Regions from separate parts of the Streptomyces sp. NPDC048057 genome, predicted to be linked through region 1. Evidence: riboswitches for the same ligand, from Rfam matches in the RefSeq annotation. Region 1 holds a riboswitch; the other holds the start of a gene.
The links. Region 1 has a riboswitch for glycine ahead of gcvP (aminomethyl-transferring glycine dehydrogenase). Riboswitches for the same ligand answer to the same signal wherever they lie in the genome.
Positions count from the first base shown of each region.

Region 2: it holds a riboswitch for glycine, as region 1 does, so the genes downstream of both, gcvT (glycine cleavage system aminomethyltransferase GcvT) here and gcvP (aminomethyl-transferring glycine dehydrogenase) in region 1, are expected to answer to the same signal.

Region 1 covers NZ_JBEZNF010000025.1:8,404-16,541, reverse strand. The annotation lists gene AB0E05_RS26935 (glutamate--cysteine ligase) at 1-901, opposite strand, end outside; gene AB0E05_RS26930 (hypothetical protein) at 1,415-2,008, shown strand; gene AB0E05_RS26925 (DUF5999 family protein) at 2,326-2,523, shown strand; gene gcvP (aminomethyl-transferring glycine dehydrogenase) at 2,648-5,530, opposite strand; glycine riboswitch at 5,713-5,809, opposite strand; gene AB0E05_RS26915 (PRC-barrel domain-containing protein) at 5,884-6,315, shown strand; gene AB0E05_RS26910 (DNA polymerase IV) at 6,228-7,718, opposite strand; gene AB0E05_RS26905 (MerR family transcriptional regulator) at 7,793-8,138, opposite strand, start outside.
Region 2 covers NZ_JBEZNF010000006.1:258,300-266,437, forward strand. The annotation lists gene AB0E05_RS09335 (enhanced serine sensitivity protein SseB) at 1-469, opposite strand, end outside; gene AB0E05_RS09340 (AAA family ATPase) at 760-1,458, opposite strand; glycine riboswitch at 1,670-1,763, shown strand; gene gcvT (glycine cleavage system aminomethyltransferase GcvT) at 1,933-3,060, shown strand; gene gcvH (glycine cleavage system protein GcvH) at 3,265-3,642, shown strand; gene glyA (serine hydroxymethyltransferase) at 3,704-4,963, shown strand; gene AB0E05_RS09360 (L-serine ammonia-lyase) at 5,136-6,503, shown strand; gene AB0E05_RS09365 (zinc-binding dehydrogenase) at 6,862-7,938, opposite strand; gene AB0E05_RS09370 (aldehyde dehydrogenase) at 7,967-8,138, opposite strand, start outside.

The DNA of each region.
Region 1 (8,138 bases):
CGCCGTCGTCGATGACCCGCAGCGGGTCCTCCTCCTCGTCGCAGATCGGCAGCAGCGGGGGGAAGAAGCGCAGGTTCTCCTCGAAGAGGTCGTACGCGGACGTCACCCAGCGCTCGCCGAACCAGGTGCGCGGTCTGACACCCTGTGCCTGGAGCTCGGGCGGCCGGGTGTCGGTGGCCTGCTGGAACAGGGGCGGCCGGGACTCCCGCCACAATTCCTTGCCGAACAGGAAAGGCGCATTGGCCCCCACCGCGACCTGGACGCACGCCACGGCCTGCGCCGCGTTCCACACGTCCGCGAACCGCGCCGGCGTCACCTGGAGGTGCAGTTGTACGGAGGTGCAGGCGGCCTCCGGCGCGATGGAGGCCGACGTACAGCTCAGCTGCTCCACCCCCGCGATGTCCAGGGCGAACTCCTCGCCCCGCGCCGCCACGATCTGCTCGTTCAGCATCGTGTAGCGGTCGTCGGCGGAGAGGTTGCCGCTGACCAGATCGGCCTGGGAGAGGGTCGGCAGAATACCGATCATCAGGATCCCGGCGCCGACTTCACTGGCTTTGCGATCGGCATATCCCAGACCGGCCCTCAGCTCTTCGGCCAGCTGGTCGAGAACGTGCCCGCCGAGCCGGTGCGGCACGATGTTCACTTCCAGGTTGAACATTCCGAGTTCGGTCTGGAAATCGCGACTCGCGATGCGTTCCAACACTTCTGCATTCATCATGCGGGGCTGACCGTCGGCGCCCACGAGATTCAGCTCGATCTCCAGGCCCATCAGATTCTTCGGCCGGTCGAAGCGCTTCTCGTCCAGCAGTCGCGCCAGGCCCGCGAGGCACTGCTGCAACTTCCGCCGGTACCGCTGGCGATCGGACAGCTCGAAACCGTCGGTGACGACCTTGTCCCCCATCGAAGCGTCCTTCCTCGGGTGGGCGGCACACGGCGTCGGCCGCTCGGCTCAGGGACGATAATGCCCAGACTGACTGATCCATAACGCAGCGCGGACGGCCCGGGACCGTTAGTGTGGCGGCTACGATCCCGCGGTCGACCAGCCGTGCGCCAGGAGCACCTACCCCCACCCAGGTGCAATGGACACCCACTCCGCGGCAACTGTGGTGAAAAACTCCGACAGGTTTCGGCCTACCAGGGTTCGGGCAAAATACCTGGCCGTTGTGTGACGTACATCAGAAATCCGACACAACACCCTTCGCACAAAGACCTGAACCAGCCTTGCCGTGAATGGCACAGGACGCTAGCGGAAACACCGCGCGAACACGTGTCGTATAAACTCCGCTACTGAGGCATACGGTTGGCGCCCGGCGGCCCTTCCAGTCCCCTTGGCCCCCGCGTGCCGACAACGCCGTCCGCACTGGCGCCCTTTTCACCGATACACCGTGTCTCCCCGAGTGAGAGGCGACCCACCATGCCGCTGCATGTCCTCCAGGCCCCCGCGCCTGCTGTCCGCAGCGTTCTCGCGGCACTCAGTTCCCCTACCGCCGTCCGTGAGGACCGCACCCCGGCACTCAGGTCCGTCCAGGGACCCGTGAGCCCCGAATCACCGCTGCCCCTCCACGTGCTGGACCAGGTCGTCACCGACGACACCGGGCCCCGCACCCGCACCCGTCCCATGGGCTGGCGCTTCCTGCTCCGCGGCGACGACCGGTACGTCGCCGCGGCGGAGACGCTGCTGTCGCCCGACGGATGGGCCTTCTCGCACTTCTTCGAAGGCCCCTACCTCAGCTCGACCGAACTGGCCCTACGACAGGCGGAGTCGTTCGCGACCCCGTTCCAGCCGCGCCTGCTCTCCGTACCCGCGCTCTACATGCTCACCCTCTGGCTGCACGGCGACCCGGAGGCCGACGCCTCCTCCACCGTCCTCGCGCCCACGGACGTCCTGATGCCCCTGGCGCCGGCGCCGCCGGGCATCACGGCCCACCGGCCGTACCGGGTCGCGGAACTCCTCCCGGTGATGACCCTGCGGCTCACCCCGGCGCCGCTCCTCGGCTCCCCCGCCTGACGGGGGTGGCCCGAGCGGCTTGAACCGCACCCCGCGCCGTGCGCCCCGCGACTGTTCGCCAGTTGCGGGGCGCACGGCGCTCCGGACCGGACTAGCCCGTTCCGACCATCGCGAACCACCCGAAAGGACAGTCGAGTTGGGCTGAACCATCCAGGTGGGTGATGCGTCCCTGACGAGTGAGACGAGCTGTCGCGAAATCCCTGCGGATCGGCGCCCGTGGGGCAACACTGGGAAGAGAACGACAGATACGGGGGACGGCCATGACGGCACCTTCTAGCCGCAGGACACACATCACACCAGAGCGAGAGATCCCAGCCATGTGCCAGCACCAGCCACCCTGCCCGACGTCAAACTCCGCCGACAGGGACGCCGCACGTCTCCTGGCGCATCACCCCGAGCAGGGCTGGAGCCTCCTGTGCAACGGAGTGCTCCTGTTCGAGGACACCGGCGAGCTGCTGCCGGACGGCCAGGTCATCGCTCCGCACCGACCGCTCCAGACCACCACCGCCGCCTAGGCAGCGCACACCACCCGGTGCAGCAGCGGTCACGACGCACGACCGGACAGGACGAAAAAGGGGCCGGACGGGACCACGAGTGGTCTCCGTGCCGGCCCCGACGCATGCCGTGGGCGGCGGTGCGTCAGTTCTCGTACTCGTCCAGCGGCGGGCAGGAGCAGACCAGGTTCCGGTCGCCGAACGCGCCGTCGATGCGCCGCACCGGCGGCCAGTACTTGTCCGCGCTCGCCCCGGCGGGGAAGACGGCCTCGTCACGCCCGTAGGCGTGCTCCCACTCCCCGCCCAGCGCAGCAGCGGTGTGCGGCGCGTTCCGCAGCGGGTTGTCGTCCGCGGGCCACTCGCCCGACGCGACCTTCTCGATCTCCGCCCGGATCGCGATCATCGCGTCGCAGAACCGGTCGAGCTCGGTCAGGTCCTCGCTCTCGGTGGGCTCGATCATCAGCGTCCCGGCGACCGGGAAGGACATCGTCGGCGCGTGGAAGCCGTAGTCGATCAGCCGCTTGGCGATGTCGTCGACGCTGACGCCGGTCGCCTTCGACAACGGCCGCAGGTCCACGATGCACTCGTGCGCGACCAGCCCGGCCGGGCCCGTGTACAGCACCGGGTAGTGCGGCTCCAGCCGCTTGGCGACGTAGTTGGCCGCGAGCACCGCGACCTGGGTGGCGCGCTTCAGGCCCTCGCCGCCCATCAGCCGCACGTACGCCCAGGAGATGGGCAGGATGCCCGCCGAGCCCCAGGGCGCGGCCGAGATCGGGCCCACGCCCGTCTCGGGGCCCGCCGCGGGCTGGAGCGGGTGGTTCGGCAGGAACGGGGCGAGGTGCGCCCGGACCGCCACCGGGCCGACGCCCGGACCGCCGCCGCCGTGCGGGATGCAGAAGGTCTTGTGCAGGTTCAGGTGCGAGACGTCGCCGCCGAAGACGCCCGGCTTCGCCAGCCCCACCAGCGCGTTGAGGTTGGCACCGTCGACGTACACCTGACCGCCGGCCTCGTGGACCTGGGCGCAGATGTCGGCGACGTGCTCCTCGAACACCCCGTGGGTCGACGGATAGGTGATCATCAGCACCGCCAGCTCGTCGCGGTGCTTCTCGATCTTGGCGGTGAGGTCGTCGACGTCCACCTCGCCGTCGTCGGCGGTCCTGACGACGACGACCTTCATGCCGGCCATCACCGCGCTCGCGGCGTTGGTGCCGTGCGCGGAGGACGGAATCAGACAGACCGTGCGCTGCTCGTCGCCGTTGGCGCGGTGGTACGCACGGACCGCGAGGAGCCCGGCGAGCTCGCCCTGGGAGCCCGCGTTCGGCTGGAGGGAGACCTTGTCGTACCCCGTGACCTCGGCGAGTCGCTCCTCCAGCTCCCGGATCAGGGTGAGGTAGCCATCGGCCTGGTCGACCGGGGCGAAGGGGTGGATCTGGCCGAATTCGGGCCAGGTCACCGGCTCCATCTCGGTGGTCGCGTTGAGCTTCATCGTGCAGGAGCCGAGCGGGATCATGCCGCGGTCCAGCGCGTAGTCCCGGTCGGCGAGTCGGCGCAGGTAGCGCAGCATCGCGGTCTCGGAACGGTACTGGTGGAAGACCGGGTGGGTCAGGTAGTCGTCGGTCCGCAGCAGGCCCTCGGGCAGCGCGTCCGGGGCGGTGGCGTCCAGCGCGTCGAGGTCGGCCTCGACGCCGAACGCGACCCAGACGGCGGCCACGGCGGTGCGCGAGGTGGTCTCGTCGCAGGCGACGGAGACGTGGGAGTCGTCCACGAGGCGGAGATTGACCCCGCCCTCGCGCGCGGCGGCGACCACGTCGGCCGCACGGCCCGGTACGCGCAGCGTCAGGGTGTCGAAGTACGCGCCGTGGACCACCTCGACCCCGCCGGCCGTCAGACCCGCGGCGAGCAGTGCGGCGTAGCGGTGGGTGCGCTCGGCGATGGAGCGCAGCCCCTGCGGGCCGTGGTACACGGCGTACATTCCGGCCATCACCGCCAGCAGCACCTGCGCGGTGCAGATGTTGCTGGTGGCCTTCTCGCGCCGGATGTGCTGTTCCCGGGTCTGGAGGGCGAGGCGGTACGCCCTGTTCCCGTCGGCGTCCACGGAGACGCCGACGAGCCGTCCGGGCAGGCTGCGGGCGAACGTCTCGCGCACCGCCATGTAGCCGGCGTGGGGTCCGCCGAAGCCCATGGGGACGCCGAAGCGCTGCGTGGTGCCGACGGTGATGTCCGCGCCCAGTTCCCCGGGGGAGGTGAGCAGGGTCAGGGCGAGCAGGTCGGCGGCGACGGTGACGACGGCACCGAGGCCGTGGGCCTGCTCGATGACGGGCTTGATGTCCCGTACGGCCCCGGAGGCGCCCGGGTACTGCACGAGGACGCCGAAGACGCCGCGCTCGGCGATCTCGGCCGGGATGCCGTCGCTCAGGTCGGCGGTGACGACCTCGACGCCGGTCGGCTCGGCACGGGTGCGGATCACGGCGACGGTCTGCGGCAGCGCGTCGGCGTCGACGAGGAAGACGCCGTCCTTCACCTTGCCGACGCGGCGGGCGAGCGACATGGCCTCGGCGGCGGCCGTGGCCTCGTCGAGGAGGGAGGCGCCGGAGGTCGGCAGGCCGGTCAGGTCGGCGACCACCGTCTGGAAGTTCAGCAGGGCCTCCAGTCGGCCCTGGGAGATCTCCGGCTGGTACGGCGTGTAGGCGGTGTACCAGGAGGGGTTCTCCATGACGTTGCGCAGGATGACCGGCGGCGTGAAGGTGCCGTGGTAGCCGAGGCCGATCATGGACGTCAGGACGGTGTTCCGGTCGGCGAGGCCGCGCAGTTCGGCGAGGACGTCCGCCTCGGTGCGCGCCTGCGGGAGGCCGAGGGCCTCGGCGCTCTTGATGACGTCGGGGACCGCGGCTGCGGTCAGCTCGTCCAGCGAGCCGTACCCCACCTGCGCCAACATCTTGGCCTGGGCCTCGGCGTCGGGCCCTATGTGGCGCTGCTCGAACGGAATGCCTCGCTCCAGCTGCGTGAGCGGGGTGCGGTTGGCGGTCATGTAGGCGGCCTCCTGGTCTGATGCGACCTTCGAGGGGCACCACGGCGCGGATGCCCTGGACGGCCTCCCCCTCTGTCATCTCAACCTGAGAGCTTCACCGGTCCGCCCGCAGCGGGCGCACCGGCTTTCACCGTCGGTGAGAGCGGATGCCGTCCGACGCCCGCCCTACTTTCCAGAGTGACCTCGTCCATGCGGTACAGGTGCCTGAGAGATTCCGGGGAGGATTTGCTCCTTCGGCGCCACCGGCGGCCTGCCGGTGGACTCTCCCGCACGGGGTCAGCAGCCGCTGCCAGCCTACCAGCGCACCCCCTCCCGGCTCGATCATGTGATCGCCCGAGTGGCCGACGCCCGCGATGTGCCCTTTCGTAAGCCTTAGGCAGCAGTTGCGACCCCCTGGAGGGACCGTGCAGACCGACATCGATCCGCGCAGCCTGATCGGGCGCAAGGCTTTCGACCGCGACGGCGTGAAGATAGGGACGGTCGACGAGGTGTACCTGGACGACGCCACGGGGTCACCCGAATGGGCCGCCGTCCGGACGGGGCTGTTCAGCCGGGACGCCTTCGTCCCCCTCGAACCGAGCACCGTCGTGGATGACGCCCTCCGCGTCCCCTACGAGCGCGCCCTGATCAAGGGCGCACCGGACTTCGGCGTCGGCCGCCACCTCTCCCCCGAGCAGGAACTCCAGCTCTACCACCACTACGGACTCGACCTCTCCCTCCCCCCGGAAGCCTCCCCCTCCTCTCGCCCCTCCGCCCCCGGCGAGCCCGCCGGCGACGGCGGCTGATCCACCAGCGGCAGCGGCTGTGACGGCACGAGGTCCGGGTCGTCCACGCGGAACGTCCGCACCCGTCCCGGCGGGCCCTGCGGCACCTCGAAGCGCACGGTGACACGGCCGACCCCACTCCCCTGCACCCACCCCGCCCCGTACAGGGCGTGCCGCACGTCCTGCCCGGCGGGCCACCGGCGTACGGACGCCTCCGCTTCGGCCAGCCCGCCTCCGAAGTGGCCGTCGCCCACCACCCCACCCGCGCCCGCCGGCTGCAAGGCCGCGGACCCTGCCCCTTCCTCCTGCGACTGACCCGCACCCTCCGCATCGACCCCGGCCGCCCGGGCGCTGGCGGCCTGCGCGAACAGGTCCTCCTGCGTGTAGTCCGCCAGCCCCGACACCCCCACGCCGAGGAGCCGAACCCCACCCGTGGTGTCCACCGCCTCCAACAGCCGCGCCGCCGCCTCCCGCACCACCGCGGGGTCGTCCGTGGGCCCCCGCAGGGTCTCGGAGCGGGTCAGCGTGGAGAAGTCGTACCGCCGCACCTTCAAGACGATGGTGCGGCCCGAGTGCCCGGACGCCCGCAGCCGCTGCACGCACCGGTCCGCCAGCCGCTCCACCTCGACGCGGATCCGCACCCGGTCGTGCAGGTCCACGTCGAAGGTGTCCTCCACCGACACCGACTTCGTGTCGCGCTCGGCGACCACCGGCCGGTCGTCGTGCCCGAGGGCCATCCGGTACAGCCCGGTGCCGTGGGCCCTGCCCACCAGCCGCACCAGCTCGTCCTCCCCCGCCTCCACCAACTCGGCGCAGGTCGTGATCCCGCCGCGGCGCAGGTGCTCACCGGTGGCGGGCCCCACGCCGGGCAGGATCCGCACCGAGAGCGGCCCCAGCAGCGCGCGCTCGGTGCCCGGCTCGATGAGGACGAGACCGTCCGGCTTGGCCTGTTCGGAAGCGATCTTGGCGAGCATCTTCGACCCGGCCAGCCCCACGGAGCCGGTCAGCCCCGTGACCGCCAGGATGTCCGCGCGCAGCCGCTCACCGGCCGCCCGTGCCGACGCCGCGTCCCGGGCCGCACCCGCCGCCTCCAGGTCCACGAACGCCTCGTCCAGGCTCAGCGGCTCCACCAGCGGGGAGAGTTCGCCGAGCAACCGCATGACCTGCTCGCTGATCGCACGGTAGAAGGCGAACCGCGGGACCAGATACGCCGCGTTCGGCGCCAGGCGACGGGCCTGCGCCATCGGCATCGCCGAGTGCACCCCGAAGCGCCGCGCCTCGTACGACGCCGTGGCCACCACCCCGCGCGGTCCCAGCCCCCCGACGATCACCGGCTTCCCGCGCAGACTCGGCTTCGCCGCCTGCTCGGCGGCGGCGAAGAAGGCGTCCATGTCGAGATGCAGGATCGTCGGAGCGGCTCTCACGCCTCCGATGCTGCCTCATGCCACTGACAGCGCCCGGCAGGGCGGTCGTGCCGCGCCCGGCGGGCCGATCGGGGTCAGCCGGCCCGATCGCGCCGACGACGGGCCAGCTCGTCCGCGGGGTTGTTGCCGATCAGCGTCTCGCCGGTGTCGATGCGCTCGCCGTGCAGCTGACCCAGCGCGACCTCGACGTCCCGCCACACCACCCCCACCGCGATGCCGAAGACGCCCTGCCCGCCCTGGAGCAGATCGACGACCTCGTCCGGCGAGGTGCACTCGTACACCGTCGCCCCGTCGCTCATCAGCGTCATCCGCTCAAGATCGGCGAAACCCCGCTCCCGCAGGTGCTGCACGGTGGCGCGGATGTTCTGGAGCGCGACACCGGTGTCGAGGAAGCGCTTGACGATCTTCAACACGACGACG
Region 2 (8,138 bases), on a different contig from region 1:
GCTCGAACAGCCGCACCCGGCCGCCGCTCGCCAGCCCGGCGCCCGGGGCGCCGTCGGGGAGGGCGTCCGCGAGCGGGGGCCGACCGCCGCGGCACAGCTCCGCGACCGCGGGCGGCGGCAGCGGGACGCCGACCGTGCCGCCCGGATTCACCGCGATGCCCACCTGCGGCTGGAGCCCGCGGGCGAACTCGCGCGCCGGCGCGACGACATACGAGACGTAGTCGCCGACGCAACTGCGGTACTGCTGCTCGGAGCTGAACACCGGTACGTACGCGGCGCCGTCGATCTCCATCATCGGCAGGTCGAGCTCCCGGCTGTCCGGGGCTCCGCCCTGCGGCAGCGGCACCCATATCTCACTGCGGCCCAACACCTCGACGAGCCGCGCGCCCGCCCCCGGGTCCCCCAGCGAGGCGGCGAGCACCCGCTCCAACTCGTTTGCGGGCCACGCGCCCGTCTCCAGCAGGTCCATGTGTCCCAGCATGCCCATCCCGCTTCGCGCCTCTCCCCGACTCACCAACGACCGACTCGCCACGGCCGACTCACGGCCCGTCCCGTACTCCTGGAGCCCGCACTGCATGAGCCCGTGCGACGTGGACCCGTACGACGTGGGCCCGCGCTGCTTGAGCCCCGACTGCTTGAGGCGGACGGCCCCACCGTACGGACCCGTCGACCTCTCCCCCTACGCCCGGAGGGCGCGGGGGACCCCATGACTCTAGGGCCTGTCCGGTCCAGGGCCGTCCGCTCGGTGCCGCGGGCCGGCTACTCGGCCCGGAAGCCGATGCGGGTCAGGGTCGTGGCGGCCGGGCGGTCGAGGAGTGTCACCGAGGCGCAGCCGAAGGGGGTGCGACCCGCCTCCGCGTCCGCGATCAGCCGGCCGGCGGCCCGCCGGTGGCGCGCGAAGGCGTAACCGGAGACTCCGCGTCCGCGCTCGCGCTGCCCCTCCCGGGCGACGTCGGGCGGGACGTCCAGCAACAGCAGATGGAGCGCCGCGCCGCGCCGCCGGGCCTGGCGGGCGAGCCAGCGGCGGACCCACGCCTGGGTGCCGCAGTCGTGGACCACGACGCTGTGGCCCGAGCGCAACGCCTTGCGCAGTCCGGCGTAGTGCGCCATGCGGACGAAGGGGCGGTACAGGGCGTACGGGAGGAAACGGGGCGTCGCCGCGTCCCAGCGGTCGCGGGTGTCCTGGGAGTCGATGCGCGGGCTGCGGACCGTGCGCTTGATCAGGGTCGACTTGCCGCTGCCGGGCAGTCCGGAGACCACGACGACGTCTCCCGCCGCGAAGGCGAGCGCGCGGGGGCTGCACCCCGAGCGGCCCCTGAGGTCCCGTAGGGCGGATGTTTCCGAAAGCGCGGCCAGGGCGGCGGGCACTGGCTCCCCCACCCGCTGCCGCACGGGCACCTGTGGCTGTGCGGGCACCCCCGCGGTAGTGGCGTAGGCACCGGAGTGCTGCAACGTCATCACACCCTCCTCCCCCGGTTCAGGTCACCCACACACATGCCCATGGAGCGTAAAGAAATGGTAATGCGCTGCCACCTATTTCTTCGGTGATCCCCGGCGGCCGGTGTTGCGCGCGGTTTCGGGCGCGCTCCGGGCGCGAACGATCCGGTCCGCACTCCCCCTTCCCGCCCGCGCGTGCAATGATGTGCGCGCCAACTGCATACCGGCCGCTTGAATCCACGCGGGAGAGTCCCGGCACGTCCGCCGGGCGCCGAAGGAGCAAGTTCCTCCCTTGAATCTCTCAGGCCCCGTACCGCGTGCGATGAGGCAGATCTGAAAAGCGGGCCGCATCCGTCGGCTCCACCCAAGGTGCAAGTCACGACCGTACGCCCATCAGTACGTACGATCGCGACGAACCTCTCAGGTTCCGATGACAGATGGGGAGGATCGTCCTCGTCGTCATGTGTTTTCGTCATGTCCCTGGGAGAAGCGTCCATGAGCCCGTCCGCGAACACCGTCCCCCGCCGAACCGCCCTCGACGCGCTGCACCGCTCGCTGGGCGCCACCATGACCGACTTCGCCGGCTGGGACATGCCGCTGCGGTACGGCAGCGAGCGCGACGAGCACAACGCCGTGCGCACCACCGCGGGGCTCTTCGACCTCTCCCACATGGGTGAGATCACCGTCTTCGGCCCGCAGGCCGCCGCGCTGCTGGACCACGCCCTGGTCGGCAACATCTCCACGGTCGGCACCGGCCGCGCCCGTTACACGATGATCTGCCGCGAGGACGGCGGCATCCTCGACGACCTGATCGTGTACCGCACCGGGGCCACGGAGTACATGGTCGTCGCGAACGCGGGCAACGCCCAGATCGTCCTCGACGCCATCGTGGAGCGGGCCGCGGGCTTCGACGCCGAGGTGCGCGACGACCGCGACGCGTACGCCCTGATCGCCGTCCAGGGCCCGGCCTCCCCCGGCATCCTGAAGTCCGTCACCGACGCCGACCTCGACGGTCTGAAGTACTACGCGGGCCTGCCGGGCACGGTCGCCGGCGTGCCCGCGCTGATCGCCCGCACCGGCTACACCGGCGAGGACGGCTTCGAACTCTTCGTCGCGCCGGAGCACGCCGAGGAGCTGTGGCGGGCGCTGACCGAGGCCGGGGCACCGGCGGGCCTGGTGCCGGCCGGGCTGTCCTGCCGGGACACCCTGCGCCTGGAGGCGGGCATGCCGCTGTACGGGCACGAGCTGACGACCGCGCTCACCCCCTTCGACGCCGGCCTCGGCCGGGTGGTGAAGTTCGAGAAGGAGGGCGACTTCGTGGGGCGCGCCGCGCTGACCGAGGCCGCCGCGCGCGCCGAGTCCGCGCCCCCGCGCAAGCTGGTCGGCCTGATCGCCGAGGGCCGGCGGGTGCCCCGCGCCGGCTATCCGGTGGTCGCCGGCGGCGAGGTGATCGGCGAGGTCACCTCGGGCGCGCCGTCCCCCACCCTCGGCAAGCCGATCGCGATGGCGTACGTCGACGCGGCGCACGCCGCGCCGGGGACGGCGGGCGTCGCGGTCGACATCCGGGGTGCGCACGAGCCGTACGAGGTCGTGGCGCTCCCCTTCTACCGTCGCGAGAAGTGAGCCGGCGCAACCCCCTCAGGGCGTGTCCAGACAGGCCCTAGCGGGCCGCGGCCCACAAGGCCCCGCGGCCCCGCCGTACGGCGGTGACCGCCGCCGCGCACCGGCCGGTCAGCCACCCCGTCCGGCCCTCGAAGTGACCAGCGGCACGTCAGCGCGCCGCCCGTCCGTCCGTTCGCCCTTTCCGCATACAGGAGAATTCAGGTCATGAGCAACCCCCAGCAGCTGCGCTACAGCAAGGAGCACGAGTGGCTGTCGCCCGCCGAGGACGGCGTGTCGACGGTCGGGATCACCGAGCACGCCGCGAACGCGCTCGGTGACGTCGTCTTCGCCCAGCTCCCCGCCGTCGGCGACGACGTCACCGCGGGCGAGTCCTGCGGCGAGCTGGAGTCCACCAAGTCCGTCAGCGACCTGTACTCGCCGGTCTCGGGGGAGGTCACGGAGGTCAACCAGAACGTCGTGGACGACCCGTCGTTGGTGAACAGCGCCCCCTTCGAGGGCGGCTGGCTGTTCAAGGTGCGGGTCACCGGCGAGCAGGACGAGCTGCTCACGGCCGACGAGTACACCGCGTTCTCCGCGGGCTGACGGTCACGCTCCGTACGACCACAGACAGCACACAGGGATCAAGGGACACAGGGACTCACACATGTCGCTTCTCAACACCCCTCTCCACGAGCTGGACCCGGACGTCGCCGCCGCCGTCGACGCCGAGCTCCACCGCCAGCAGTCGACCCTGGAGATGATCGCCTCGGAGAACTTCGCTCCGGTCGCGGTCATGGAGGCCCAGGGCTCGGTCCTGACCAACAAGTACGCCGAGGGCTACCCCGGCCGCCGCTACTACGGCGGCTGCGAGCACGTCGACGTGGTCGAGCAGATCGCGATCGACCGCGTCAAGGAGCTCTTCGGCGCCGAGCACGCCAACGTGCAGCCGCACTCGGGCGCCCAGGCGAACGCGGCGGCGATGTTCGCGCTGCTGAAGCCGGGCGACACGATCATGGGTCTGAACCTCGCCCACGGCGGGCACCTGACCCACGGGATGAAGATCAACTTCTCCGGCAAGCTCTACAACGTGGTCGCCTACCACGTGGACGACGCCACCGGTCAGGTCGACATGGCCGAGGTCGAGAAGCTGGCCAAGGAGTCCCGGCCGAAGCTGATCGTGGCCGGCTGGTCCGCCTACCCGCGCCAGCTGGACTTCGCCGCCTTCCGTCGGATCGCGGACGAGGTCGGCGCGTACCTCATGGTCGACATGGCCCACTTCGCGGGTCTGGTGGCGGCCGGGCTGCACCCGAACCCGGTGCCGCACGCCCACGTCGTGACCACGACCACGCACAAGACGCTGGGCGGCCCCCGCGGCGGCGTGATCCTCTCCACCGCCGAGCTGGCGAAGAAGATCAACTCCGCGGTCTTCCCCGGCCAGCAGGGCGGTCCGCTGGAGCACGTCATCGCGGCGAAGGCGGTCTCCTTCAAGGTCGCCGCGTCCGAGGAGTTCAAGGAGCGCCAGCAGCGCACCCTGGACGGCGCGAGGATCCTCGCCGAGCGGCTGGTCCGCGAGGACGTCACCCAGCACGGCGTCTCGGTGCTCTCGGGCGGCACGGACGTGCACCTGGTCCTGGTGGACCTGCGCGACTCCGAGCTGGACGGGCAGCAGGCCGAGGACCGGCTGCACGAGGTCGGCATCACGGTCAACCGCAACGCCGTCCCGAACGACCCGCGGCCCCCGATGGTGACGTCGGGCCTGCGGATCGGCACCCCGGCGCTGGCCACCCGCGGCTTCGGCGAGGAGGACTTCCGCGAGGTCGCGGACGTGATCGCGCAGGCCCTGAAGCCGTCGTACGACGCGGCGGCGCTGCGCGACCGGGTCTCGGCGCTGGCGGCGAAGCACCCGCTGTACCCCGGCCTGTAACCCGTACGTTTGTACGAGGTGCGGGGGCATCGCGCACACTGAACGGTGAGCCGGTGCCCCCGCTCGTACGTCAGCCCCCACCCCTTACGTCACACCGGCCCCACCCTGCACAGCCCGCACCGCCTGCACAGCCGGCAGACAACGGCGTCTACCAACCCGCTAGGAGTTCTCCGTGGCCATCTCGGTCTTCGACCTGTTCTCGATCGGCATCGGCCCGTCCAGCTCGCACACGGTCGGCCCGATGCGTGCGGCCCGGATGTTCTCCCGGCGGCTGAAGAACGAGGGCCTGCTCGCCCACACCACCGCGGTCCGCGCCGAGCTGTTCGGCTCGCTCGGCGCCACCGGCCACGGCCACGGCACCCCCAAGGCGGTGCTGCTGGGCCTGGAGGGCGCCTCCCCCCGCACGGTCGACGTCGAGGGCGCCGACGAGCGCGTGGCGACGATCAGGGCGGCGGGCCGGCTGAACCTCCTCGGGGCGCACGAGATCGCCTTCGACGCCGACGAGGACCTGGTCCTGCACCGCCGCAAGGCGCTGCCGTACCACGCGAACGGCATGACGATCACGGCGTACGACGCCGAGGGCGCCACCGTGCTGGAGAAGACGTACTACTCGGTCGGCGGCGGCTTCGTCGTCGACGAGGACGCGGTGGGCGAGGACCGGATCAAGCTCGACGACACCGTGCTGAAGTACCCCTTCCGCACCGGCGACGAACTGCTGCGGCTCACCAAGGAGACCGGACTCTCCATCTCCTCGCTGATGCTGGAGAACGAGAAGGCGTGGCGCACCGAGGACGAGATCCGCACGGGCCTGCTGGAGATCTGGCGGGTGATGCAGTCCTGCGTGACCCGCGGCATGACCCGCGAGGGCATCCTCCCCGGCGGCCTCAAGGTCCGCCGCCGCGCCGCCAACACCGCCCGCCAGCTGCGCGCCGAGGGCGACCCGCTGGCCCGCGCGATGGAGTGGATCACCCTCTACGCGATGGCGGTGAACGAGGAGAACGCGGCGGGCGGCCGGGTGGTGACCGCCCCCACGAACGGCGCCGCCGGCATCATCCCCGCCGTGCTGCACCACTACGTGAACTTCGTCCCCGGCGCCGACGAGGACGGCGTGGTCCGCTTCCTCCTCGCGGCCGGCGCGATCGGCATGCTCTTCAAGGAGAACGCCTCGATCTCCGGCGCCGAGGTCGGCTGCCAGGGCGAGGTCGGCTCCGCCTGCTCGATGGCGGCCGGCGCCCTCGCGGAGGTCCTGGGCGGCACCCCGGAACAGGTCGAGAACGCCGCGGAGATCGGCATGGAGCACAACCTGGGCCTGACCTGCGACCCCGTCGGCGGTCTGGTGCAGATCCCGTGCATCGAGCGCAACGGCATGGCGGCGGTCAAGGCCGTCACGGCGGCGAAGATGGCGATGCGCGGCGACGGAAACCACCTCGTCTCCCTGGACAAGGTCATCAAGACGATGAAGGACACCGGGGCGGACATGTCGGTGAAGTACAAGGAGACCGCCCGGGGCGGGCTCGCGGTGAACATCATCGAGTGCTGACGCTCTCGGGTGCGCTTCCCCCCCTCGCGGCGAGGTCGGAACGGCCCTGCCACGTGGAGGGTGGTCACCTGCGCGAATCCGTCGGCCTGGGGCCTGTTTGATGGATCTTGCTGGGCTCGCCGTACTGCCCTGAGAGGTTGGTGACACGGCCGGCGGGTGCGTGGCCTGCGACGCCGGTGCGGGGCCGGTGGTCGCTGGGCCCGCATCCGTCGAGCCGTCCCGCCCCGCTCCGTCCCCGGGCAGCGGGCGGCCTGTAGCTGCCATGAGCGCACGTGATCTCCCGGATGCCGCGATGCGGCCAAACTCGCCGCCCGCGCCTGATTCCTCGTGCCACTGAGGGCCCACCACACGGGCCGCATCAGGCGATGTCGATGACGGTGCGCAGTGCCTCGCCGGTGTGCATCTGCCGGATCGCCTCGTTGATCCCGGTCAGCGGCACATGATGGGTGATCATCGACTCCAGGTCGATGCGGCCGGTCCGCCACAGGTCGAAGATGGTCGCGTAGGTGCGGCGGATGTCGTCACCGCCGTAGAAGGAGGGGAGCACCTTCTTCTCGTTGAGGACCAGCTCGGCCATGCTCAGGTCGTTCCGGTCCGTGCGGGAGCCGGCGCCGACCAGGCACACGGTGCCACCGAGGCGGACGGCGTCGTACGCGGACCGCAGCGTGGCCGCCTTGCCGACGGCCTCGAAGGCGTAGTCGAAGCCGTGGCCGTCGGTGACGCGCTGGGTGACCTCGGTCAGTTCGTCCGGGGCGACGGCTTGGGTGGCGCCGAACTTGAGTGCCATGTCACGGCGGTTCGCGGTCGGGTCGACCGCGATGATCTGCGCGGCTCCGGCGACCTTCGCTCCTTGGAGGATGCTCACTCCGACGCCGCCCAGGCCGATGACGACGACCGAGGAGCCCGGTCGCACCCTCGCGGTGTTGAGGGCGGCACCGATCCCCGTGGTGACGCCGCAGCCGACGAGCGCGGCGATGTCGTACGGGACGTCGTCGGGGATCGGGATGGCGGCATAGGCCGCGATCACCGTCTCCTCGGCGAAGGTACCGGCGCCCAGCATGCCGGGCAGTACCTTCTCGCCGTGTCGGAAATTCGGGTTCGCGAGGTTGCCGTAGCCACTGCGGCACAGGTGGCCGTCGCCCGCCTTGCAGGCGCGGCACCGGTCGCAGGGCGGCATCCAGCAGACGATGACGCGGTCGCCCGGCTTGACGTGAGTGACGCCTTCGCCGACCTCGACGACCTCACCGGCGCCTTCGTGGCCAGGGACGAAGGGCGCGGGGTGGCTCAGCACCCCGTTCATCGCGGACAGGTCGGAGTGGCACAGACCGGCCTTGTGCATTCTGATGCGCACCCGGCCGGCGCCGAAGGACACGGAATCGACCTCGGTGACGTCGAGGGTGTCGTCACCGGTCTTGTGGAGTATCGCTGCGTGCATGAGGGGCTCTCCTCGTGAAGGGCGGGGATCAGCTCGGGTTCGGGGCGGGAAGGTTGACGGCCTGGTACTCGAAGTAGGCGGCGAGCCCCTCCGGGCCGAACTCCCGCCCGATGCCCGAGTTCTTGAAGCCGCCGAAAGGGGCGGCCAGATCGAGGCGGAAGCCGTTGACCGTGACGGTGCCGGTGCGCACGCGTCGGGCG